DNA from 4 places in the Oceanobacillus sp. MO10714A genome. Region 4 is predicted to be linked to each of the others. Evidence: riboswitches for the same ligand, from Rfam matches in the RefSeq annotation. Region 4 holds a riboswitch; each other region holds the start of a gene.
The links. A riboswitch is a leader RNA that binds a small molecule or an ion and turns the genes downstream of it on or off. The one in region 4 is predicted to bind thiamine pyrophosphate.
Positions count from the first base shown of each region.

Region 1: linked by a shared signal. The riboswitch ahead of thiT (energy-coupled thiamine transporter ThiT) and the one ahead of SPD53_RS11575 (acetylornithine deacetylase) in region 4 are both predicted to bind thiamine pyrophosphate.
Region 2: linked by a shared signal. The riboswitch ahead of SPD53_RS15105 (YkoF family thiamine/hydroxymethylpyrimidine-binding protein) and the one ahead of SPD53_RS11575 (acetylornithine deacetylase) in region 4 are both predicted to bind thiamine pyrophosphate.
Region 3: linked by a shared signal. The riboswitch ahead of thiW (energy coupling factor transporter S component ThiW) and the one ahead of SPD53_RS11575 (acetylornithine deacetylase) in region 4 are both predicted to bind thiamine pyrophosphate.

Region 1 is NZ_JAXHDC010000022.1:14,063-20,123, forward strand. Features, by position in the region: gene SPD53_RS11890 (YceI family protein) at 1-92, opposite strand, end outside; gene SPD53_RS11895 (M3 family oligoendopeptidase) at 349-2,127, shown strand; TPP riboswitch at 2,183-2,287, shown strand; gene thiT (energy-coupled thiamine transporter ThiT) at 2,409-2,987, shown strand; gene SPD53_RS11905 (zinc-binding dehydrogenase) at 3,226-4,206, shown strand; gene spoVAE (stage V sporulation protein AE) at 4,384-4,734, opposite strand; gene spoVAD (stage V sporulation protein AD) at 4,742-5,746, opposite strand; gene spoVAC (stage V sporulation protein AC) at 5,748-6,061, opposite strand, start outside.
Region 2 is NZ_JAXHDC010000037.1:13,080-19,140, reverse strand. Features, by position in the region: gene SPD53_RS15120 (energy-coupling factor transporter transmembrane component T family protein) at 1-716, opposite strand, end outside; gene SPD53_RS15115 (ABC transporter ATP-binding protein) at 691-2,283, opposite strand; gene SPD53_RS15110 (ECF transporter S component) at 2,264-2,869, opposite strand; gene SPD53_RS15105 (YkoF family thiamine/hydroxymethylpyrimidine-binding protein) at 2,887-3,471, opposite strand; TPP riboswitch at 3,552-3,653, opposite strand; gene norA (multidrug efflux MFS transporter NorA) at 3,715-4,887, opposite strand; gene crcB (fluoride efflux transporter CrcB) at 5,317-5,691, shown strand; gene crcB (fluoride efflux transporter CrcB) at 5,688-6,061, shown strand, end outside.
Region 3 is NZ_JAXHDC010000001.1:429,097-435,157, reverse strand. Features, by position in the region: gene thiE (thiamine phosphate synthase) at 171-794, opposite strand; gene thiD (bifunctional hydroxymethylpyrimidine kinase/phosphomethylpyrimidine kinase) at 797-1,621, opposite strand; gene thiW (energy coupling factor transporter S component ThiW) at 1,652-2,137, opposite strand; TPP riboswitch at 2,224-2,329, opposite strand; gene SPD53_RS02450 (Ger(x)C family spore germination protein) at 2,529-3,680, opposite strand; gene SPD53_RS02445 (GerAB/ArcD/ProY family transporter) at 3,694-4,791, opposite strand; gene SPD53_RS02440 (spore germination protein) at 4,801-6,061, opposite strand, start outside.
Region 4 is NZ_JAXHDC010000021.1:4,511-10,571, forward strand. Features, by position in the region: gene SPD53_RS11570 (CynX/NimT family MFS transporter) at 1-1,016, opposite strand, end outside; TPP riboswitch at 1,728-1,830, shown strand; gene SPD53_RS11575 (acetylornithine deacetylase) at 1,966-3,249, shown strand; gene SPD53_RS11580 (FecCD family ABC transporter permease) at 3,952-4,956, opposite strand; gene SPD53_RS11585 (FecCD family ABC transporter permease) at 4,953-5,948, opposite strand; gene SPD53_RS11590 (iron-hydroxamate ABC transporter substrate-binding protein) at 5,953-6,061, opposite strand, start outside.

The DNA.
Region 1 (6,061 bases), on a different contig from region 4:
AATGTTCCTTTCGCTCGAGAAATCATCATGTGTTTAACCGAAAAACCTACTTCACTGTGCGCCAAGTCTACCGTCCATTTTTCTCTAGTCATTTAAAATCCCTCCAAATATTATTAAGTATTCCTCAATACTTACTTTCTGTTACCTAGTATAAATTAATAAATCGGTAATGTCAATATATCTTAATTAAAAAATATTTATTTAAGGATAAATTAACAAAACGAAACCATTATTCAAATACCACTAAATAGACTATCTCAAACTTGTTTTCCGTGTAAATGGATCTTAATAATGCAATCCTTCAGATATTTCGATACAATAATATGGGGAGAAGAAGGAGGAAGAGAAATGAAAGAATATAATCCAACTTGGGATTTGGATTCACTATTTCCAGGAGGAAGTGCGTCACAGCAATTCAGAGATTATCTTGGTCAGATTCGAACGGAGATTAAACAATTAGAAGGCCAATTCACCACATTGGAAGTGGGGGTAGATTCATTTTCCACGATGCTTAGCCAGTTTATAAAGGAATTGGAGAAGACAATGTTCAAACTTCGTGAGGCTGGAGCGTTCGTCAGTTGTTTAAGTGCGCAAGATGTAACGGATGAAGGGGCTAAAACACTAGTTGCTGAATATGGCACACTTTCAGCTTCGTTTAATGGCGTGCTGACAACTTTCATGCAGAAACTTGCGGAAATCCCGGACGAGGAATGGCAAGCAACCATTCAGCACGAAGCGTTACAAGAAATAGGGTATGTATTATCAGAATATCGTAATAAAGCACGGGACTTACTTGCTGTGGAACAGGAAGTGCTGATTAATGATCTTGCTGTCGATGGTTATCATGCATGGAATCAAATGTATAATACAATCGTAGGGAATATGACAGTGGAAATTGAAGGGGAAGAAAAGATAGAGTCCTATTCAATTGGTCAGGCCTCCAATCTATTAACTTCAAGCGACCGAGCAACTAGAAAGAAAGTATTTGATAAGTTAAACGATGCATGGAATAAACAAGCATCCTTATTTGCACAAACATTGAATCATTTATCAGGTTTTAGACTACAAATGTATAAGCACCGCAAATGGGAAAATGTATTAAAAGAACCGCTGAGTATCAATCGGATGAAGCGAGAAACGTTAGATGCGATGTGGACAGCGATAGCTAATAATAAACAACCTTTTGTCGCTTATATAAATAAAAAAGCAGAACTATTGAATATAGATAAATTAAGCTTCTATGATGTCGATGCACCGATTACCGACCATGTTAAAAAATTGAGCTATACAGAAGGCGCCAAATTTATTATGGATCAATTCCGTTCTTTTAGCCCAAAGATGGCGGATTTTGCTGAGCAAGCTTTTGAAAAACGTTGGATTGAAGCGGAAGATCGGCCTGGCAAACGTCCTGGCGGTTTCTGTACAAGTTTTCCTGATAGTAAGGAAACAAGAATTTTTATGACGTATTCCGGAACAGCATCGAATGTTGCCACGTTAGCCCATGAACTTGGTCATGCTTATCATCAGCATGTGATGAATGACGTTCATGGTCTTAATCAACGTTATGCAATGAACGTCGCGGAAACGGCCTCAACTTTTGCGGAAATGATTGTCGCTGATGCAGCAGTTGAACAGGCAGAAACAGCAGAAGAAAAGAAAGCTTTACTTGAAGATAAAGTTAATCGAAGTGTTGCTTTCTTTATGAATATTCATGCCCGGTTTATCTTTGAATTAAATTTTTATAAAGAAAGAGAAAAAGGTTTTGTCTCACCGGCAAGATTGAATGAATTGATGGTGGAAGCACAGAAAGAGGCTTATCAAGATGCACTCGATGAATATGATCCTTATTTCTGGGCGTCGAAACTTCATTTCCATATAACAGGGACACCATTCTATAATTTCCCTTATACATTTGGTTATTTGTTCAGTCTTGGTATTTATGCCCGCGCAAAAGAGCTGGGAGAGAGCTTTGAAGACGACTATATTGCATTACTGGAAGATACGGGACGGATGTCGGTAGAAGAGCTTGCGATGAAACATTTACAAGTCGATCTTACAAAACCGGACTTCTGGGAAGCTGCAATCGAGCTTTGCATCAAGGACGTCGAAGCGTTTCTTAAACTGTAAATTTGTTTTATAAGTGTACATTAGCTATAATAGGGTTAACGAAAAAAGCATAGAAAAAGCCAACAGGGGGAGCTAATAGCTGAGAGTGGGCAACGAGGATTGCTCAGACCCTTTGAACCTGTTAGTTAGTACTAGCGTAGGGATGATGGTTTTTTGATGGATAAAAAGCAATGTGAGCGGATTCCCCATCAGGAACCTTCCCTTGGCATTGCTTTTTTTGTATTTAAAAAAGTTGTTCAAAATAGCTTATAAAAAGCTTATAAAAAGGGGAGTTATAACGAATGAAGTCTAATAAACTACTATTTTTAATTGAAGTATCAATCTTCACTGCTTTGGCGTTGCTTTTAGATATCTTGCCAATATCGTTTAAAATCTGGGCGCAAGGTGGTTCGGTCTCCTTTGCAATGATTCCGGTGTTTATAGTAGCGTTCCGTTGGGGATTAAAAGGTGGATTAGTATCCGGTTTCCTCTGGGGGATGTTACAGATTGCAACGGGGAACGCATATATTCTGACGCCACTTCAGGGGTTCATTGATTATACACTTGCCTTTACGGTGATCGGTTTTGCCGGTCTGTTCGCAAGACAAGTTCAAGAAGCGGTACGGGACGGGCGGACAAAAGTGTACCTAACGTATATAACGGCGGGTGTACTGCTTGGTTCTGTGTTGCGTTTCCTTGCACATACCGTTGCTGGGGCAGTATTTTTCGGTTCAGCAGCGATTGAGGGACAATCAGTTTGGGTGTATTCGATTATCTATAATTCATCGTACATGTTCCCGTCATTTGTATTGTCAGCAGTGATTGTATTTTTCCTATTCCACAAACAACCGCGCGCATTGCTCAACCTAGCATCAAGCTAAACCGCAATCTATCCGCTCACATTGCAACTGTAAAAATAATGATCTCTCCTAAATTAAGGAGAGATTTTTTTAGGTTAACTGTTTCAGAGTGAATACGTAGTTCCCCCGGCGCAGATTTTCAGCACAACATTATAAAAAAGAATCAATTCGTTCTGGTTGAAAATTCGCCCAAAGTCACTGATAATAGAAGATAATTATCTGAATAGATATAAAAGTATATACGAAAGGGGAAGTGGAAATGAAGGCATTTGTTGTAGAATATGGAGAATTAAAACTAAAAAGTATGCCAGAACCGAAACTAGGAAATAATGAAATTGTCGTAAAGCTAAAAACAGCGGGTCTGAATAGGAGAGATCTCTATATACCGAACCGGAGAGGTAACGATAAAGAAGCTTTAATCCTCGGTTCGGATGGAGCGGGGATCGTCGAATCAGTTGGAGCAGATGTCACTCGTTTTAAAGTGGGGGATGAAGTCATCATCAATCCATCACTTAACTGGCACGAAAATAGTGACGCACCACCAAAAGGATTTGACATCCTCGGCATGCCTGATCACGGAACTTTTGCCGAAAAAATTGTTATCAATGAAGAACAAGTAGAAATGAAGCCAAATTACTTAACATGGGAAGAAGCCGGTGTGCTCGCTCTTGCTGCATTGACAGGTTACCGTGCGTTAGTGACTAAAGGGAATATTAAAGCGGGGGAGACCGTATTTATTCCTGGAGCAAGTAGTGGGGTGAACACGTATATCATCCAATTTGCAAAAAGCATCGGTGCACGGGTGATTGTTTCTTCAAGAAGTGATGAAAAGTTGAAGCAGGCCCAGAAGATCGGAGCAGATCTTGCCATTTCAACGGAAAGTGATTGGGAAAAGGAATTGGAGAACGAGCAGATTGATCTTGTGATCGACAGTGTAGGTGCAGCGACGTTTAATCGTTCGTTGGACGTATTGAAGCAAGGCGGAAGAATTGTTATTTACGGAGCTACAGCTGGGGATGAAATTGACCTTAATTTACGGGCCTTTTTCTATGGTCAGTATCAATTGTTCGGCTCCACGATGGGAAGTCGTGAAGAGTTGCAACAGGTATTAGCCCATATGGAAAAGCATGAAATAAGACCGATTATGGATAAAACCTTTGAACTGGATGATGCCCAAGAAGCGTTCAATCATCTGGAAGTGAACAGCCAGTTTGGTAATATTGCTTTATTAATCGAGTAAAAATAGGACCGGTAAATTTCCCGGTCCTATTTTTTATCGGAACTTAAAACCACGGTCTGTAACGTAATTAAGCAGAGGTACTCTTTTTCGCTGTCAATTTCAGCTAGAAATGTGTTCCCATCCACAACCCCGCTAGAATGTTGCATTTGTTTTCTTCATGTTGTTTGTTACAGATCGCTAAGCTTTCGGCTTAAAGAGAATAGCACCGAGAACTCCAAAAATAATTGCTGCTGAAATACCGGCACTCGTCACTTCAAACATCCCTGTAACAACGCCAATCAGCCCGTGTTTCTCGGCTTCAGCCATGGCTCCATGGACTAAAGAGTTCCCAAAACTTGTAATCGGAACAGTCGCACCTGCTCCAGCGAAATCAATTAACGGTTCATATAAACCGAGTCCGTCAAGAATAGCGCCTAAAATTACGAGAGTTGTTAATGTGTGAGCAGGACTGAGCTTGAATACATCAAACATAATCTGTCCTATAACACAAATAAGACCACCAATAACAAATGCCCAGAAAAATATCATGAACAAGTCACTCCATTTCAATTGAGACTGCATGTGCAATAGCAGGAATCGAATCCTTTTGTTGAACGCTTAACGGGGAGTGCAAAGAGCCGGTAGCTACGAGTAACATCCGTTTAAACTCCCCTTGCATCATCCGTTTCAGAAAATGCCCGTACATGACAATTGCTGAACAGGCTGTGCCGCTTGCACCTGCTTGAACAGGTTGATCGGGACCGTAAATCGTCATGCCACAGTCCACGTATTGCTTATCTTCTAGTTGAATGCCTTGTTGCTTTAATAAATCAAAAGAAGTATTTCTTCCAATTTTACCGAGATCCCCGGTTATAATCAGGTCATAATAGGTTTCATCTACGTTTCTTTCCTTAAAATGTGTTTGAATCGTTTCCACTGCAGCAGGGGCCATTGCCCCTCCCATATTGAAAGGATCCGTGATTCCCATGTCAACAACTTTCCCAATTGTTGCAGAGGTCACAGTTGGGCCATTCCCTTGCTTACTGAGAACGGCACAACCCGCTCCGGTAACTGTCCATTGTGCAGTCGGGGGTTTTTGACTGCCGTAATCATTCGGATAGCGGAACTGTTTTTCCGCTGCGGCATGGTGACTAGCAGAGCCACTTACGATAAAGTCGGCAAATCCGCCATCAAGTAAAGCAGCGGATAATGCGAGCCCTTCTGTAGAGGTAGCACAAGCACTGAATAAGCCGAGATAAGGCATCGCCAATGACTTGGCACTAAATGTTGTAGGAGTAATTTGATTGATTAAATCTCCACTTATAAAGAAATTTACCTGCTCTTTTTCAATCGGACTTTTCTTTAATGCAAGTGTAACTGCTACTTCCATTAAACGCTGCTGTGCTTTCTCAAAAGTCTCTTCTTCAAGCCAGCCATCATCAAATAAATGGTCGAAATCACTGCGGAGAGGGCCATCTGCTTCAAATGGTCCTCCTGTTATACCGGTAGCGAGAATGACCGGCCGATTTTTAAATTCCCATGTCTGCTTTCCAAGTAACATATTATAAGCCTCCCAATTGCAGGAAAATCGTTTTGATTAATGCAATAATAAATGCGGCAAATACACCGTATACAATGACGGGACCAGCAAGTTTAAACATATTTGTCCCTACCCCGATAATAAAACCTTCTGTACGGTGCTCCATCGCTGCAGAAATAACTGCATTACCGAACCCCGTAACGGGAACTGCAGAACCGGCACCAGCGAATTGACCTAGGCGATCATAGAGGCCAAAACCTGTCAGAATCATCGTGATGAAAATGAGCGTTGCAGTCGTTGGATTGCCTGCTGTTTGTTCGGTAAAGTCGAAATAAT
Region 2 (6,061 bases), on a different contig from region 4:
ACTATAAGAAAGAAAAACATCCAGTCTTTAGGAGAGACGTTCATTTCATGATAGTAGGTGCGGTCTGTATCACCTGTAAAACCTTTTGATTCCATCGCGATGGCAACTCGTTCAGCTTTTCGGATTCCATTTGCCAGCAGTGGAATAGAATATCTCCTGAATTGCTGCCATTTACCTTTTATCCCTTTCGTTCTGCCAAAGCCACGAATCCGGTGAGCTTGCCTTAAAATCTGCAGTTCGTCCCGAAACATAGGTAAGAAGCGATAGCCAGCCAGAATACCGTATGTGATTTTAGGGGAAACCTTGCATTGCTGCATTAAACTTAGCATGAATTTGGTCGAGTTTGTCGTTAAAGCAAATAGGATCGACAAGCATACAAAACAAAGAGATCGTAAGGCGAGACTAATCCCTGTTATAATACTTCCCCTTGTAATTTCGCTTCCGAAAAGGGTAAATAAAACTTCGCCATAGGAAAAGGTTTGATTTGTATACAGAATGGTCATCCAGGCAAAGCTGAGCGCCACAAGCAGAAATGGGCTAAAAATCTTGAGCCATTTAATGAAGGGGATATCGCTCATCGTGAATGTCACAATAAGGATAAATAAAAAATAAACGAGTGGAGTAAACACATCAAACGTAAAACTGAGCAAAATGCCAGGAATGAAGATGGCAAGTGCTTTGATTGTTGGATTAATGAACGAGATCAAGGCTTTCACCTTCTTTATGAAGTACTCGAGTCCGGTAAGGCGGACGTAATCGCGCTTTTTCCAATAGATCAGCTTGCCTCCAAAGACTTTCCGGCTCGCCATTGTAATGAATATGCTGCTGATATAATACAATCGTCCGATCAACTGTATCCACGATATCCATATCATGCGTGACGAAGACGATTGCCGTTCCATTTTGTCTCAAGCTATCAATCATGTACATCAGTTCTCTCGTAGTCTCTGCATCTTGACCAAATGTCGGTTCATCAAAAAATAAAATATCTGGTGTTTCATCCAGCATCGTTGCTACACTTAAGCGGCGCTTTTCTCCACCACTTAAGGAAAAAGGATTACTGTATTTATTTTTTTCTAAATGGAACTGCTTTAAAAGTGTGGTTGCAGCGGTATTTAATTCAGCTGTTGACCATCCATTCAATTTCATTCCAAATGTTAATTCATCGTATACGGTGTCCGTGATGAATTGATGCTCCGGGTTTTGAAAGACATATCCCATTCTTTTTCGCAGCTCTTTTTCCTCCCATTGCTCCACCGGTTTATCGTAAAAGTTTATAGTTCCTTTTTGAGGGGTTAATAACCCAGTCATTAATTGCAGTAAGGTAGATTTTCCAGCTCCATTCTCCCCAACAATGGCGACGAATTCTCCCCGATGAATTTTTAAGTTTATTTCTTGTAAAATGGGTTGTTTCTTATGATGGAAGCTCATCTGCTCTATCGTTATTAGGACATCTCTCTTGATAGAGGGAGGGGATTTCACAGGAATCGGGTAAGGATCGGCAGCGTTAGAAAACTGCTTTGGTAAAAATATTCCTTCTTTTTTTAATAAAGAATGATGATTTGCAAAGATGGATGCTGCATTGCCGTCTGCGATGATTGTACCCTGTTTTCCTAAAACAAGCATACGATCGGTAATATCCAGCCAGTCCTCGATTTGATGTTCAATGATAAACACAGCTAGCTTTTGTTTTTCTTGAATTTGTTTAATTAATTGGATAAATTCTATTCGAGAAACCGGGTCTAAATTTGCTGTAGGTTCATCTAAGATCAATAGTTCCGGTTCCAATAAAAGAACAGCTGCTAGAGCAAGTTTCTGCTTTTGTCCTCCAGATAACTCGTAGATTTTTCGATTTTGAAAACCATTCATTCCAACGGCAGACAACACCTCCGAAATGCGCTCAGGCATTTCGGAAGGGGCAATTTTTCTGTTTTCCAATGTAAAAGCAAGTTCATCCTCTACGGTAATCATGCAAAATTGACTTTCCGGATCTTGAAAGACAATCCCGATCTTCTGATTGAGCTCTCCTTTTTGATAGTCTTGTATATTTTTCCCCCGGTGAAAGATGTCGCCGGAAGAAATGCCTTCTACTGTATCGGGATATAACCCATTTAGGCATAGAGCTAGACTGCTTTTCCCTGAACCGCTTGCTCCAATAAGGAGGGTCGTCTCATGATCTCTTAAGGAAAAGTGCAGTTCATTGAGTAATGGTTTATCCGAATTTTCATAGCCGAATGAGAAATTGTCCACATAAAGTAATGGATTAGGCTGCGTCTTTTTCACGTTTTTTCTGTATCTCCTTTCCTAAGGCATAGCCGCGAAGGACCCCAGTTTTTGCTAATTTGTCACTCAACCATTTCCCTAGGACACCCGCGAGAAGGGCACCACTGATGATGCGAACAGCTAACATCGCTATAAGTAATGCAGGGGCTAACGCGATATTTCCGGATGAAAATAAATTCCAAGTGAAACTGAAAACGGCTGCAAAGACACCGGAAAGAATTAAAATGCGTAAACGATAATCCTTCCATTTTGTTATTGCGAAGGCAAACTCTGCTCCTAAGCCTTGAATTGCAGCTGCTAGAATAAGTCCGGGTCCCGCGGCAGTTCCCAATAATACTTCGGTAACTCCTGCGATAAGTTCAGCTGTAAAGGCAACCCCCGGCTTCCGAATGATATAAGCTGCAACGATGGAAACAATGAACCAAATGCCAAAAATAATTTCATACCCAAACGGTGCGAGACCAAATGGAGCAAGAATATTACGAATACCTTGACCAACAAGAAAGAATGCTAAGTAAATGATCCCGAAGACGACACCTAATATCGACATGAGAACAATTTCTTTTAATTTCCAATGCTTTGTCATTTCACTTCTCCCTAGGTTTATTTTGTAGGACTGTTGGCGGAAAGGCTAAATGTCATGGTGACATGAGAGACTTTTTCTTGGACGAGTTCAAAGGATTCATGTAATGCATTGAAGATATCATGAACGTCTCCGTCTAATCTTGTTGCATAATGTGTAGAAGTAACCGTGACATTACGATGCTTTGATAGATTGATTTGTTCATAGATTTTATCCATGTAATCTTCATGCCCCATTGGATAAAGGGAAAATTTACAACCGGCGATTTGGAGGATCGATTTCGTTTTTTCTTCGTTCAATGGTATGTCTGTTTCATCCATATACGCGTCAGCTTCCGTGTCACCAGGACAGCCGATGGAGAACGTACCATTCATAGCAACATGCTCCCCAGTATTCGCTGCATGTAGGAAGATTGCTTTTGCAACATCGAAAACATGGATCATTTTTCCGCGGATACACGTACTGACATCATCTGTTTCCTTCCAAACCTTGGAGGTATCAACCTCACTTAATGTTGATAGAATAATATCAACAAAATTATCACTCATCGGGTGCAGACTAAATTGACAACCTACAATTCGACTAGTTCCACAATTGTTACGCATTCCAATCTCCTCCTATTTGATAATAAAAAAACTGCATTCCCAAGGGGAATGCAGTTTACACATTAATTTTAACAACATAATATTCGTAAACTGCACTTCCCCACGCTAGTATTATCTAGATCGGGTAGTAAGGGTCGGATTAATCCTCTCAGCCACATGACGCAGCTCCCCTAGTGCTTATGTTTTGATATGCAGTTATTCTAATTCCAGATTGTATACATGTTTCGGTATTTTGTAAAGTATTTAATCAATTTTAATATCCGGTTTCTTCCAAAATATAGTGATAAGAAGACAGACGACAATAACGATCGAGCTGAAAACAAACGGATAATTGATATCTATATCAAATAAAACCCCACCAACTACTGGACCAAATACATTAGCAAGGGACGTGAAGAATGAGTTCATGCCGCCAACAAAACCTTGCTCATTCCCGGCGATTTTTGATAAATAGTTGGTAACAGCTGGACGAATCAGGTCAAACCCAATAAATACCGTAAAGGTTACCGCCATTACTTGCCAATAAGAATTAGCGAGTGTCATGGCAAAGACCAGCATAGCAGAAATGGCGAGCGACCAGCGAATAATATTGATTTCTCCGATCAACTTTGTTAACCAATCGAACAATACAACCTGGAAAATCGCTCCGATAATCGCACCACCTGTAATGGCAATCGCAATGTCAGAAGGAGTGAATCCGTGCTTATGATCAGTATAAAGGCTGAAGAAAGAATCAAACGCGGCAAGACCGAATGTTGATATTAAAATAACAATAAAAGCGATGAAAAACATCGGCATAAACACTTTCCTCAAGCCACTTTTGCCGAGTTCTTCGGTCATATCAGCCATATCGTCTGTTTTCGACTTCGGCTCTTTTAAGGATAAAATCGAAACGAAAGCAACAATTAAACCACACGCCGCAGCAGAGAAGAATGGTACACGCGTACCAATCTCTGCTAAGAAGCCACCAATTCCCGGTCCGATAATAAATCCGGTACTAATCATCGCTGACATATAGCCGAGTGCTTTAGGCCGCGTTTTCAGCGTCGTAATATCTGCGATAAATGCGGTAACAGCAGGCATGATGAATGCGGCACTTATTCCTCCGAGAATTCGTGAGGCGAACAATACTTCAATTGTTTTACCAAGACCAAATAAAAACTCGGAAAAACTGAAGATAAAAAGACCAATGACAATCATGCGTTTACGCCCATATTTATCAACTGCTTTTCCAGCCAAGGGCGAGAAAATCAATTGAGCTAAAGCGAATGCAGCCGTTAAATAACCGACAACAGTACCACTGATGCCGAGTTCATTCATAATAGTTGGCAGAACCGGTATAACAAGTCCAATTCCTAAAAATACAAAGAATATATTTGTAAGCAGAAGCGTCAATGTCCAATCTTTCTTTTTCATAGCTTTTTCTCCTAGGTGATATGATATTCTGTACTAAACATAGAAATTTTACTCTGATTCGATGAGAGATGCAAGCATATATTACTATTTATTATAACTTAATTTTCGCAACCTGAAACAATTTAAGCAAGCTAGCAATTGTAGTAATCATCTCTCGTTTTATTCTCCCATTTTGCGCATTATGTATGCTCGATAGGATGGCTGAACTGCTTTGACTTTTACAAATGCGACAGTTGCTTGCGTTAATATCTTAATAAAGTGAAACTTCATTCAGCGGGGGGGGGTCCTTCTCCTCCACTGAATGTTAGTTGAACAGAATCAGGGATTTACGGACTGTATATCGCCCTCCTTAACATTTTGGTTTTCCCTCATGCTTAGAGATGGGTATATTACAGACTGTTAATACGTGATAAAAAGGATGTTGGATGAATGATTTATATCTATATTGGACTTGTCGGAGCACTCGGTGCGATGCTGCGGTATAGTATAGGAATTCTAATTATGACAGAACATGTTTTTCCCTATGCGACGTTATTGGTTAATTTGATAGGGAGCTTTTTACTTGCGTGGCTGACTTACGGACTGTTTAAAAGGATTCATCTGGATGAAATGCTGAAAACAGCGATAACAACGGGTTTTGTCGGCTCGTTCACTACATTCTCCGCTGTCAGTGTAGAAACGGTTGAGTTGTTTCAGGAACAGTCGGTGCTGCTCGGATGTGTCTATATTTTAGTAAGTCTGGTTGGCGGGCTAGGGATGAGTGAAATTGGTTTTCGAGTGAGTAGAGGAGTGGGGGAAAAATGAGCTGGCTGCAATTATTGCTCGTTGGCATTGGCGGGTTCTTCGGTGCGATTGCACGTTATATGATTTCAAGAAAATTGAACAATCCGGAAAAAGCTATACCGGTGGGTACACTCCTCGTCAATCTGACAGGGGCATTCATGCTCGGGTTTCTTATGGGGACTGGGGTGGACGCGCTATTACTTCTCCTATTAGGAACAGGTTTCTTAGGTGCCTTTACGACATTTTCAACGTTGAAACTCGAGATGAGTTCGTTGTGGAGAAGGGGGGATAGACGGGAGTTTTTCTTTTACGCGGTTGTAACGTATGTTTTTGGAATAGCATTGGCATTTCTAGGGGGTATTATTGGCGTTATTTTTAGAAGTATTGTAAT
Region 3 (6,061 bases), on a different contig from region 4:
TTGATATAAGGTAGATGCCTTGCGTATCGATTGTTAAATCTTTTACGTATTTTATCAACGCCCAGAAGGCACTCTTGTGGTGAATATAAAGCGCTGGAGCAGATTCCATTGTATACACCGTCCATAATTTCCTGTCTGTTATTTGCCATAGCGAACAAAAAATAAGAATATTATAATTTACTTACTGCTTCTTTTATATCTTCTGCTCTCGTTACAGCGGATATGAAAGAAACACCATCAGCTCCAGCTTTTAATACTGAGCTCGCATTTGTTGTATTAATCCCACCGATTCCGACTATCGGAAACTCAGGGAATTCTGCACGCAAGAAACGGATCCAATCCAACCCGACACTAGACTTTGCATCCACTTTCGTTGTAGTAAGGAACACTGGACCAGCACCTATATAATCAATATATTCTAGCGCACTATTATTTAATTCGTCCTGATTTGAAACAGATAATCCAATGATTTTATTAGGAAACATCTCCCGTAATTCTTTCACCGATTGATCATCTTGCCCGACATGTATCCCATCTGCATCTAATTTGTCTACTAATTCTACATCATCATTAACAATAAATGGAATTTGATGTACGCTACAAACTGTCCGCAATTCTTTTCCTAACTTAATTTTACTATCTCCTGAAAGGGAGCCTGGGCCTTTTTCCCGAAATTGGAAAATTGTAATTCCAGCTTGTATAGCTTGCTCCAGAACAGCAACGGGATTACCTTTAACATTTTGACTTCCCATAATGAAATATTTCCTTAAGCTTAATGGATTAAATGATGACATCGTTACTCCACCTCAGTTGTCGTTAAATTATTTGTATGGATACGCGGTGCCCAATGATTTGTCGGTCCGCTACCAGCTCCTAAGTCCAAAGAATACTTGATCGCGAGCGTTACATAATGTTTTGCCTGTTTAACCGCAATGTTAAGAGGGAGGCCTTGGCTTAGATTAGCAGTTATCGCTGCTGCATACGTACAACCTGTACCATGTGTATTATTTGTATTTATTCGGGGAGCCGAAAAGCTATGGATCCTTGAACCATCATAAAGGAAATCAACCGCATCGCCTTCGCGGTGACCGCCTTTAACTAGTGCAGCTTTCGCGCCAAAATTTTTCACAAGCATTTCGGCAGCCTGCTTCATGTCCTCATCGGTTTCAACTTTTTCATCTATTAGATATTCTGTTTCTGGAATATTTGGAGTTACAATTGTTGTAAGAGGGAGCAAATTCTTCCGCAAATAATTACGGGAATCGCGTTCAATCAATGTGTCACCGCTTGTGGCAACCATGACCGGGTCCATAACATAAGGTGCATCCAAATGCTTAATTTTATTATAAATCATTTTCATCATATCCTGATTGGCAATCATCCCTGTTTTAAATGCATGGATAGGCATATCAGAAATAATCGAGTCTAGTTGCTGTTCGATCATTTCTAGAGAGACGTGGGAAACAGCTTGAACACCTGTCGTGTTTTGGGACACGATGGAGGTGATGACTGACATCCCATAAGTTTTCAATTCCTGAAACGTTTTCAGATCGGCGTGAATTCCAGCACCGCCGCTCGGGTCCGTACCCGCTATCGTTAGAGCACATGCAACATTCTTCATTGAACATTCTCCTTCATCAACTTACTCATTTTAATTTTTTATTAAGCCCTTGGTGTAAACTTTAGATACAACGAGCAGTCCAAGAATTGCTCCAGATATACTGCTTACAAGGAATGGGGGGATGAAAACAAATGCACCGGCCGATGTCCCCATAAATACATAAGCAAATGGCACTGCAAATAATGCACCAATAACCCCACTGCCAATCCCTTCACCTAATGCGGCGAGCGATTGCTTCTTGGTTTGCTTATACAGGAACCCTGCAAGAAAAGCGCCGACCATTGCACCTGGGAAGGCTAATAAGGTTCCTAGTCCGAGCATATTGCGTAATAGACTGATCATGAAAGCAATAATGACTGCCGGACCGGGTCCCAAGGTGACAGCGGCTATGACATTAATCGCATGCTGTACTGGATAAGCGCGGGCTACACCGGCAGGAAACCAGATTAATTGTGCGCTGATTGTTCCAATTGCGATAAAGACGGCCATCGTCGTGATGAGACGGGTTTTATTCATACTTGACCTCCAATCTTAAGGGGTAAAATCAACCAATTAAAAAGCCAGGTCATGATTAGACCTGGCTTCACAAGAAAATAGTTATGAGAACAATCTCACTACTTCCCTACGCTGGCATTAACCAGATCAGGTCGATAAGAGTCGGAAACACACTTTCCTCTCAGCCCAGTTAGGGCACCCCTAGTAGTTTCATATTATTTAGTTCGAATCTAGCATAGCAAAAGTTTTCATAAATGTCACATGTTTTGAAAAAGGTAAGGGTGCAGTGTATCACCCGGATACTTTTGATCTTAAGAAATATCTGCAACAGCACAGGACATGGCGGCAATGTGCGAAAGCTGTTAAATAAAAAGACGGGCAGCTAAACATAAAGGTTTTAGCTGTCCACTTATTAATCAATCGCCCCAAAGTTGACAATTGTCACATCGATATCAAATTCTATTTTGGCATCTTGATATTTTTCCATCCATTCCTTGTTAGTCGTTTTACTTCCTTTTCTTGAAGTGATATACTTTCTCCCAAGACCCAATGCATCTGAGTTTACTTCTTGAAGTTTCGCGAATAGGTTTTCATATTCTCTTACAAAGTATTTCTCTATATCACGTTCGAATTTCCGAGAAGTATCTTCTGATTTAATGTCCATTGGGATTGAGGTTTCTAATAATTCCAGTTTCATTGTGATATCTGCCTTAAACGCTAACGAATCAGAGTCGACAATTTTTATTTTCCCTTTACCTGTATTAAGCATTAAAGAAAGATAAATCGAATCTTCAATTTCTGACGGTTCTCCTTTATAAGCAATTATCTCGTCCAGATAATTTTCACGAGGGACGCCTACATCAATTGGGGTTCCTCTCAAACGCTGTCTCAATAAATTAGCCATGAATGATTCTTTTACTGATATGCTAGCAACATACTGGTCTGCCCGAAAAGCGGCTGCACCAGTTAGTGTAGGTTTACCATCCACTACGTCTATTACTGGAAGTATCGGATCAATGCCGACTTGTTGCACTAATCGCGTGAAAAACTGTAAGGTAATTCGTGGTAAAGTACCCTTTTCGACCTCTTTACTTATTAAGTCTTGTAAATACTCTGTTCGATTTAATTCTACACTTTGTTGCTCTATTTCAAGAATTTCTCTTGCAGTTTGATTGGTTACGGCTAGCTGCATAATTTCAGAAACAGTTGCATCACGAACTTGTGTATTTAGAAAGGGAAGAATGCCTGATTCAGCTGCTTCTTTTCCATAAAATTCTATACTGATTTTTCCGGGGACTAATGGATAGGGCGATTGTTTTTCAGCTTCTGAACGGGCCTCTTTAATCGTACGGCCCCTTCCAATCAACAAACTTGTCATTTCCGGAGCATGCGGATCAAAAATATAAGGAACGAGTGTCGTTTCAATCATTCTTTTTTCCCCTTCATCTATTAGATCAACTCCACGTGAATTAATGATTGCCAACTTCTCAATTTGCGTCGTTTCCAGACAAGCCTGCAGAAATACAATAAATATGAATAACGGTATTAACTTAGCAGTTCGCATGTATTCACCCTCCTTATTTCTTCCGTATTTTTTTCTTTAAAAGAACGAGTGGCAAAAGAAGGAAGGGATAAATATATACAATCCCATAGGATACCCTGCTAACATTATCAATCAAACGCTGAATGATAAAATGCTCATTAAAAAAAGGGATCAGAATTAGAAGGATACTTGCACTTGTGTAAACACTAATTTCGTTCGAAAGATTATAAATACGTTTCGCTATATAACTTATGCACCACATAAGAAGAATCACTTTTGGCATCGCAACCATCATCCATTCTGCAATGACAACGTAGTCCAACCGCTCGATGATAGGAGAGGTTTGAATTTTAAACAAGTTTAATACAACCCAAATTCTTCTTTCCAATTGAGCTGGACTTAAAAATCCAATCGCTATGTTTGTAGAAAGAAGGACGAGGAAAGTGAAATAGGATAGTCCTAAGAAAACAGGCTTACCAATCTTTTTTTTATTTGCTACAAAGGGATAGATAAAAAACAAGATTTCAAATCCTGTAAATGTATAAGACGCAGCAATTGTGCCTCGTAAAATATCCATTATATCTTTATCCATCACAGGCAGAAAGTTGAGAAAATCCATTTGTCGAATTGGTTGAATTAATAAAACAAATAACCAAGAAGAGAACATAAAGAAGAGAAAGGTGACGCCAACAACTGCTTTTAGACCGCCAAATACCGTATAGATAGCAATAATAAGAAGCATACATCCCAGCACGAATGCATTACTATCCGGTAAAACAAAAACCTTAATAATCTCGATATAGGTTACGAGTGTGGATAAGATATAGAATATAAAATAAAGGATGTATACCGTTCCGAGCACTTTTGAAATAAAACAGCCAAATAGGTCGGCCTGAACGCCGAGGATATCCGTATTTTCATATTGCCTCAATATATATAACATGACAAAAAGGAGCAGGGCAATATAGAGGTAGGCAATGAGTATCGAAATCCATGCGTCATGCCCTGCTTCCATAAAGACAATTCGTGGGATTCCAATCAATCCAACACCCAGCTGCATGGAGGCAATAATAAAAAGCATATAGAAAGAACGGAATTGTTCACCTTTTGGTATTTGAAGATTAATTTTCATATACAATCCCTACTCATCAATATCTCTTCTTTCCATAGCTTTCTCTTTGTTAAAAAATCGTTTATCTTTTGGTCGATACGATAAAAATCGTTGATATTTCGTTTGCTCTGGCAGACTGTAAAAAGTTTTGTTAAAATCGGCCAGCCGGAGTGGGTACAATGGCGATAGGTAAGGCCTGCCTAAAGACTCCAAACGGACTAAATGGATGACTAATAAACAGATACCAAACATCAGCCCGATAATCCCGTAAAAACCAGCAAGGAAAAAGAGTGGAAAACGAACAAATCTTACCGTATTACCCATGATATAACTAGGCGTCGCATAAGAAGCTAAAGCACTCATTGTAACCAAAATGATCAGAATGTTACTTGAAATACCAGCTTGAACCGCAGCAGTTCCAACAACCACACCACCAACAATACCAATGGTCTGACCAACTTTAGTGGGCAGTCTTGCTCCAGCTTCCCGTAATAGTTCAATTACAAGTTCGATCAGGAGTACTTCAATGAGCGGAGGAAAAGGAACAACCGCCCGAGATTCACCGAGTGAAACTAAAAGCTGGGATGGAACTAGTTCATAATGATACGTAGTTGCAACGACATACATTGGTGTTAACAGTAAAGTCACAAATGCAGCGAGAAAGCGAAGAAAACGGACAAACATGCTTAACATCCAATGAAAATAGCGATCTTCTGTGGACTCAAAGAAACTGAATAATGTGGAAGGTGCAATTAAAGCGAACGGGCTGTCTTCAACCAAAACGACAATTTTACCTGCTTTTACTGCATACATACAGCGATCCACCAATTCAGTAGATACAAATTGCGCAAATACAGAGGTGGAGGAATCTAAAATATATTGTTTAAGCATATGAATGTCTTCAACCATATCAACTTCAAGGTCGGTCAGCCGTTGCCTCATTGTATTAACATCTGTTTCATTTGCAACTGATTTAAGATAGATTATTCTCGTTTCTTTTGGATTTCTTTTGCCGACTTCAACTTTTTCCATTGCAAGGTCTGGTGTATTCATCCGCCAATTGATTATATTTAAGTTATTTTTAAGGGATTCTGTAAAAGCAATTGTCGGACCAATAACCATTGATTCCGTTTCCGCTTTTTCCAGTGCCCTTTTTTCCATTTTGCCCAGTTCGTACATGATAACTTGATTTTCTTGTTCGATGTAGAGACCGATATAGCCCTCGGTAATTTTATTTCGGAGAGCCGTAATGCTGGACAATTGTTTTCCCGCGGAGAGCGGAATCTCACTT
Region 4 (6,061 bases):
CGTAAGCCTAGTAGAGTTAAAGCTAATGCGAACCCGCCATTTAACGTGATGCCAATTAATGTAATACTTATAATCAATATAGGCATCGAGCTGCCTAGTAGAAGTCCACTATAACCAAAGAAAGCTGATAATCCCATCGATACAGCAATAAGGCTTTGGGATCTCACTTTACCGGCAAAGGTCGGTACTAAAAAGCTAGCGGGAAGCCCAATAATCTGTGCGAAAGATAGAAGCCAACCAGCTGTCGTTAAACTTACTCCATTTGAAATCAACATTTCAGGTAACCAAGATATCGTCACATAAAATAAGAATGATTGTAAGCCTAGAAGGGTTGCAACCTGCCATGCTAAGGCGGAACTCCACATTCGATTATTAGCCGAATTATTACTTTCTAGTTGTATCTGTTTTCCTTCATTGTTTACTTTATTTTTTCTTGTTATATATATCCAAATAAGGATAGCTAGGATTGCAGGTATCATCCAGATTTGCAGAGATAATTGCCAATTTCCATTTAACATTTTTGTAAATGGATAACTTAACCCCGAAGCAGAGGCTGCAAATATATTCATAGCTGTTGAGTAAACACCTGTCATGAGTGCTACCTTTAACGGAAAATTATCCTTAATTATACTTGGTAATAAGACATTACATATTGCAATACCCGAACCAATAATAAGTGTTCCTAGCAATAACGGGGTAAGAATTGCGAAAGAGCGAATTAGAATACCGATAATGATTAAAAGTAAACCAATGATTAATGCAATTTCGTTTGTTAATTTTCTAGATAACTTTGGGACAATTGGTGATACAATGGCAAATGTAATCAGGGGTAAGCTCGTCAATAACCCTGCCGTTCCATTGGAAATATTGACGTCATCTCTGATTAAACGAATTAAAGGACCGACTGACGTAATAGCGGGTCGTAAGTTAAAAGCTACGAATATAATTCCAATTGTTAAAATAAGGTTCTGTAAATTAAAAGGACCTTTATTGATAGTATGATCTGTATTCTTCATGAAAGACCTTCTTTCAATCTATATTCCAATATTAAAAAGGATATCATTCAAACAAACATACATCAATCGTTGTTATTCGCTTGAAGCAAACATCCTTTAATTAGAAAATTGATACTAAATAATATTCTTATTGGTATTCAAGTATAGATTTATTAGAAAATAAGCATTGCAACAATGGCGCCGTTCAGAAGATTTGCTAATGTAGCTCCGATTAGCGCTTTCATCATTAGTTTTTGAATTTGAGGTACCATATCTGATCGTTTGCCCGCGAGTCATTATGGTAGCTCAATGCTAGTTAAGTAAAACCAAAAACCGGACAAGGGGATACTTTTATAACTAAAATAGACATGTTTGTTTATAGATGCAAATATAATGTTGCTGACATACACTTTAAGCTGTTTTCTTTTTTTGAAGAGTAATTTCAACATGATGACGCTATATATGTAATCTAAATAAAACCCCCTAATAAGACACTTGAATATGCCTGTATTAGAGGGTTTTTCTTACTTACCGTCGAATCTTTTTTTTAGTATAACTGAAATTTTATTTTTAATTAATGATAATTAATTATGATAAAAAATGAGCTAAATAGTCCTGCATACATTTCGTTTTATCATAAGAAATCAAAATAGAAGAGAGTACATCAAACAGAGGTTGCAGTTTAACAATCAATATGACATACTAAACTTAATGTCTGAAAAATCCATATTTAATCACCACTAGGGGTGTTTTACTGAAAAACTGAGAGAGGTAATCCTCAACCCTTGAACTTGATCTAGTTTGAACTAGCGTAAGGAAGCGGTGAATAGAACAGATTGAAGAACATGTTTTTTCATGTAACTAATTTGTGTCTTATTCTAACCACTTCTATTTTCTAGGAGTGGTTTTTTTGTTTAGGGAGGTGAATGACTAGTTGTCTATTAAAATAAATTAGAGAGGGAGTTATCTAATGGATATAACGGTTGAACACTTATTAAAGCAAGTCGACGCAAGAAAAATGGAATTAATTGATTTATTATCAAAGCTCATTGAATATAATACATCTGCGCCTCCTGCTCGGAATACGAAAGATGCACAGAATTTTATCGCTGATTATTTACATCGAATGGGCTTTGAAATCGACATGTGGGACGTGTATCCAAATGACCCGAATGTTGTTGGTGTGAAAAAGGGAATAAAATCTACTACACATAATAGTCTCATCATCAATGGTCATATTGATGTAGCTGAGGCTCGTGAAGATGAAGTGTGGAAAACGAATCCATTCGAGCCGATTATCGAAGAAGATCGGATTATTGGTCGAGGAGCCGCTGATATGAAGGGCGGGCTTGCTAGTGCATTATTCGCAACGAAACTATTGAATGAAGCGGATATCGAATTGCCAGGAGATCTGATTTTCCAATCTGTTATAGGTGAAGAAGTTGGTGAGGCGGGTACGTTGCAATGTTGCGAGCGAGGGTATAATGCAGACTTTGCGCTTGTAGTAGATACGAGTGATTTACATATCCAAGGTCAAGGCGGTGTAATAACTGGGTGGATTACGGTAAAAAATCCGCGTACGTTTCATGATGCGATGAGAAGGAACATGATACATGCTGGCGGTGGTCTGCCTGAAGCGAGTGCAATTGAAAAGATGATGAAAGTTATAGAAGGCTTACAAGAGCTGGAGCGCTATTGGGCTGTAACGAAACAGTATGAAGGATATCCGGCGGGAACGAATACGATTAATCCTGCTGTAATTGAAGGGGGACGCCATGCGGCATTTATTGCTGATGAGTGTCGTTTATGGATCACGGTGCATTATTATCCGAATGAGACGCATGAACAAGTGAGTAAAGAAATAGAAGACTATATTCTTCGCATTGCCAAAGCAGATCCTTGGTTGTGCCATCATCCGCCTACTTTTGAATGGGGTGGAACTTCGATGATTGAAGAACGCGGGGAAATCTTCCCATCATTAGAAGTCGATAAGAATTATACTGCGGTTCATGCGCTAGCCGCGTCTCATGAAATGGTACACGATAGTAAGGTGGTCATCGATGTTTCCCCTTCTGTTACCGATGGAGGATGGTTTGGGCATATGGGGATACCGGCAGCGATTTATGGACCGGGTGAGTTCAGGCATGCACATGCGGTCAATGAGGAGGTTTCTATTCAACAACTTCTTCAATTTACGAAAACAATGATTCAATTTATCTATGAGTGGACGAATCAAAGGAAAACAAAATCGTAAAAGGAACGATGTCCATCAATGAAAAAGTGGTATGCTCAGCAGTTATGAATTATGAGACTTAAAGGATTTGAATCTGTCTTATAGCAGGGTTCTATTAGATAAAACAGCTCTAAATTCGTGAAACAGTCTCATATAAGGTTCTAAAAGCGAATTGAAATATCTAATGGGTGAATTTCATATTTTTGCAGAAGTGAAAAAATGGAGAGTATATTAACTGATCTGGGATTGTGACAATTTCGTTCGTGCACTTCTTGCATTTCCCATTATTACGGACTACTATGTTAAATCTTTTTGAAGTGTGAGTATCTAGTCATCTATGCTAGACTCGTTCATAGTTCCAAATATAAATAATTAAAACAGCATTGGTAGTTAAAATCCGATGCTGTTTTGCTATTTAGTCAGACATATAGATAATATAGAAGTCAGTTTTTTCCAAAAGTAAAGATTTATAAGGAGGTTGTGCAACAGGTGCAATCCTTCTAATTACGGATGTTTCTTTCTCTAAGTCTTCTAACTGAAATCGATAAAAATCGGATCGGTTCGTTATCTCTTATATGTTCCTCATTATAATCATTGGAGTTTATATCTTCATCATACTGTTTGGGTTTTTCCGGGAATCATCCTGGTGTGGAATAATTGAAGATGAAATGACTGCAAATCGTTATCCATTTGCAGCCATTTTTTATTTTAATCGTTTCATCCTCAATCCCTCACCAACAAATAAACAAAATATGGCGCACCAATCAAAGCAACCATAATTCCAGCCGGAATCGTTGTATCAATCAAATTTCTTCCAACTGTATCCGCAACCAACAGCAACCAGCCACCAAGTAAAATCGCAACCGGGATAAACAATTGATTCCTCGGTCCGACTAGGGATTTCGCAAGATGTGGTGCAATCAGTCCGATAAAGCTGATCCCCCCTGTGACAGAAACGGCAGCAGCTGCTAATGCAACAGCTGTTAAAAGTAGCGTGACGCGTTCTCTCTCAATGGAAACCCCAACACCAACTGCAACAGGTTCACTTAACCCAAGCAGGTTCAACCGGTTCGCTTTATATAAAGTAAATGGAATCAAAACGACAAGCCAGGGAAGGAGAGCCACAATAAATGGCCAGTCGGTTCCCCAGATATTCCCTGCGATCCATTTGGCGATAAAATCTACTTTCTCCCGCTCGGCAGAGGAAATAATCACAATCATCGCACCTGACAGTGCCGCAGAAAATCCGATTCCGATGAGCACGAGATTTACAGGCTGCAAGCCACTTTTTTTACTATAAGCAAATAGATAAATAAGGAAACCAGTGATAACTGCGCCGAGAAATCCAACAACTGGAATCATATAAACAAAGCGTCCAGCTTCAATCGGAAAAAATAAAAAGAAAACGGCAATGGCGACTCCCGCACCGGAATTAATTCCGATAATACCAGGATCAGCCAAATCATTTCTCGTAATTCCTTGCAGGATTGATCCAGACAGAGCGAGTGCCATCCCAGCTAGAAGGGTAATCAATATCCGTGGCAAGCGAATCGAATATAAGATGAATTCCTCATTTCTACTGCCAGATCCGAGAAGCGTCTGAATGAGTCGGTCAAAGGTTAAGCTGGATGAACCGATGCCCATGCTTATTATAACCGTCGTTATAATAAGTAATAGTGAAATAACTAAAATGATGCGCTGTTTATTAATTAATGCCGGATGTATCATACGAATGCTTTTCCTCCTTTACGAACGATGAGGAGGAAAAATGGTAAGCCGATCACAGAGATGATAGCGACAACAGGCGTTTCAAATGGTGCATTCAACGTACGCCCAACCGTATCAGCGAACAGCATGAACGTAGCCCCTGCAATCGCAGCCATTGGTAAAATAAACCGATAATCCGTCCCAACGATTGCTCGGACGATATGCGGGATCATCAGTCCAATAAACGTCATATTCCCAACCAGGGCAACGGATGCGCCTGCAAGGATAATAATGGCGATAAAGAGCAGGATTTTAACTTTGAAAATATTTTGTCCAAGGCCTATCGCTACTTCTTCATTTAAACTGAGAATCGTCAGCTGCTTGGAAAGGAAGATGGCCAGCACAATCCCGATAAGGATAAAGGGCATGATAATTTGCAGTTGCTTCCAATTCGTGCCGATCATTCCGCCTGCTGTCCACATGGAAATGTCTTTTGATATTTTAAAATAAATTCCAATTCCCTCAGCAATGGCAACTAGAAATGCGGAGACGGCAGCTCCGGCAAGTACAATGTGAAAGGGAGAGAACCCGCCTTTTTTCATGGAACTAATGCCAAATACTAATCCGGCACCGATTGCCGCTCCGATAAAACAGGCAACCATCGTTAGAAAGTAGTTGGCTGTAGGAAGGAGGGCAATCGTAATTGCTAAAGCCGTATTCGCACCGGCCGTTAAACCGAGGAGTCCAGGATCGGCAAGCGGATTCCTGGTTAAACCTTGCATGATCGCACCAGATACAGCAAGCGCTGCTCCAACAGCAATTGCGGCAATTTCCCGGGGTAAGCGAATATCACGGATAATGGAAATTGCGTCATTCTTATTGGATGTTGTGAGCGCGAGCCACACATCTTGAACTGAAATTTCTGCTGCACCAAAGCTCATTGCAAGAAGAAACATGCAGATAAAGATGGGAATGGCTAGAATAAATTTGAATGCTAAAGCTTTTTCCTTCATAATTTTACTTTCCTAGAAATCCTTCTTCAAAGAGTGTGAGCTGCTTCTCCAATGTAACCGGGTCGCTGAATGATGCACCTTCCCCTTGCATATCAATCACATTACCATTTTTC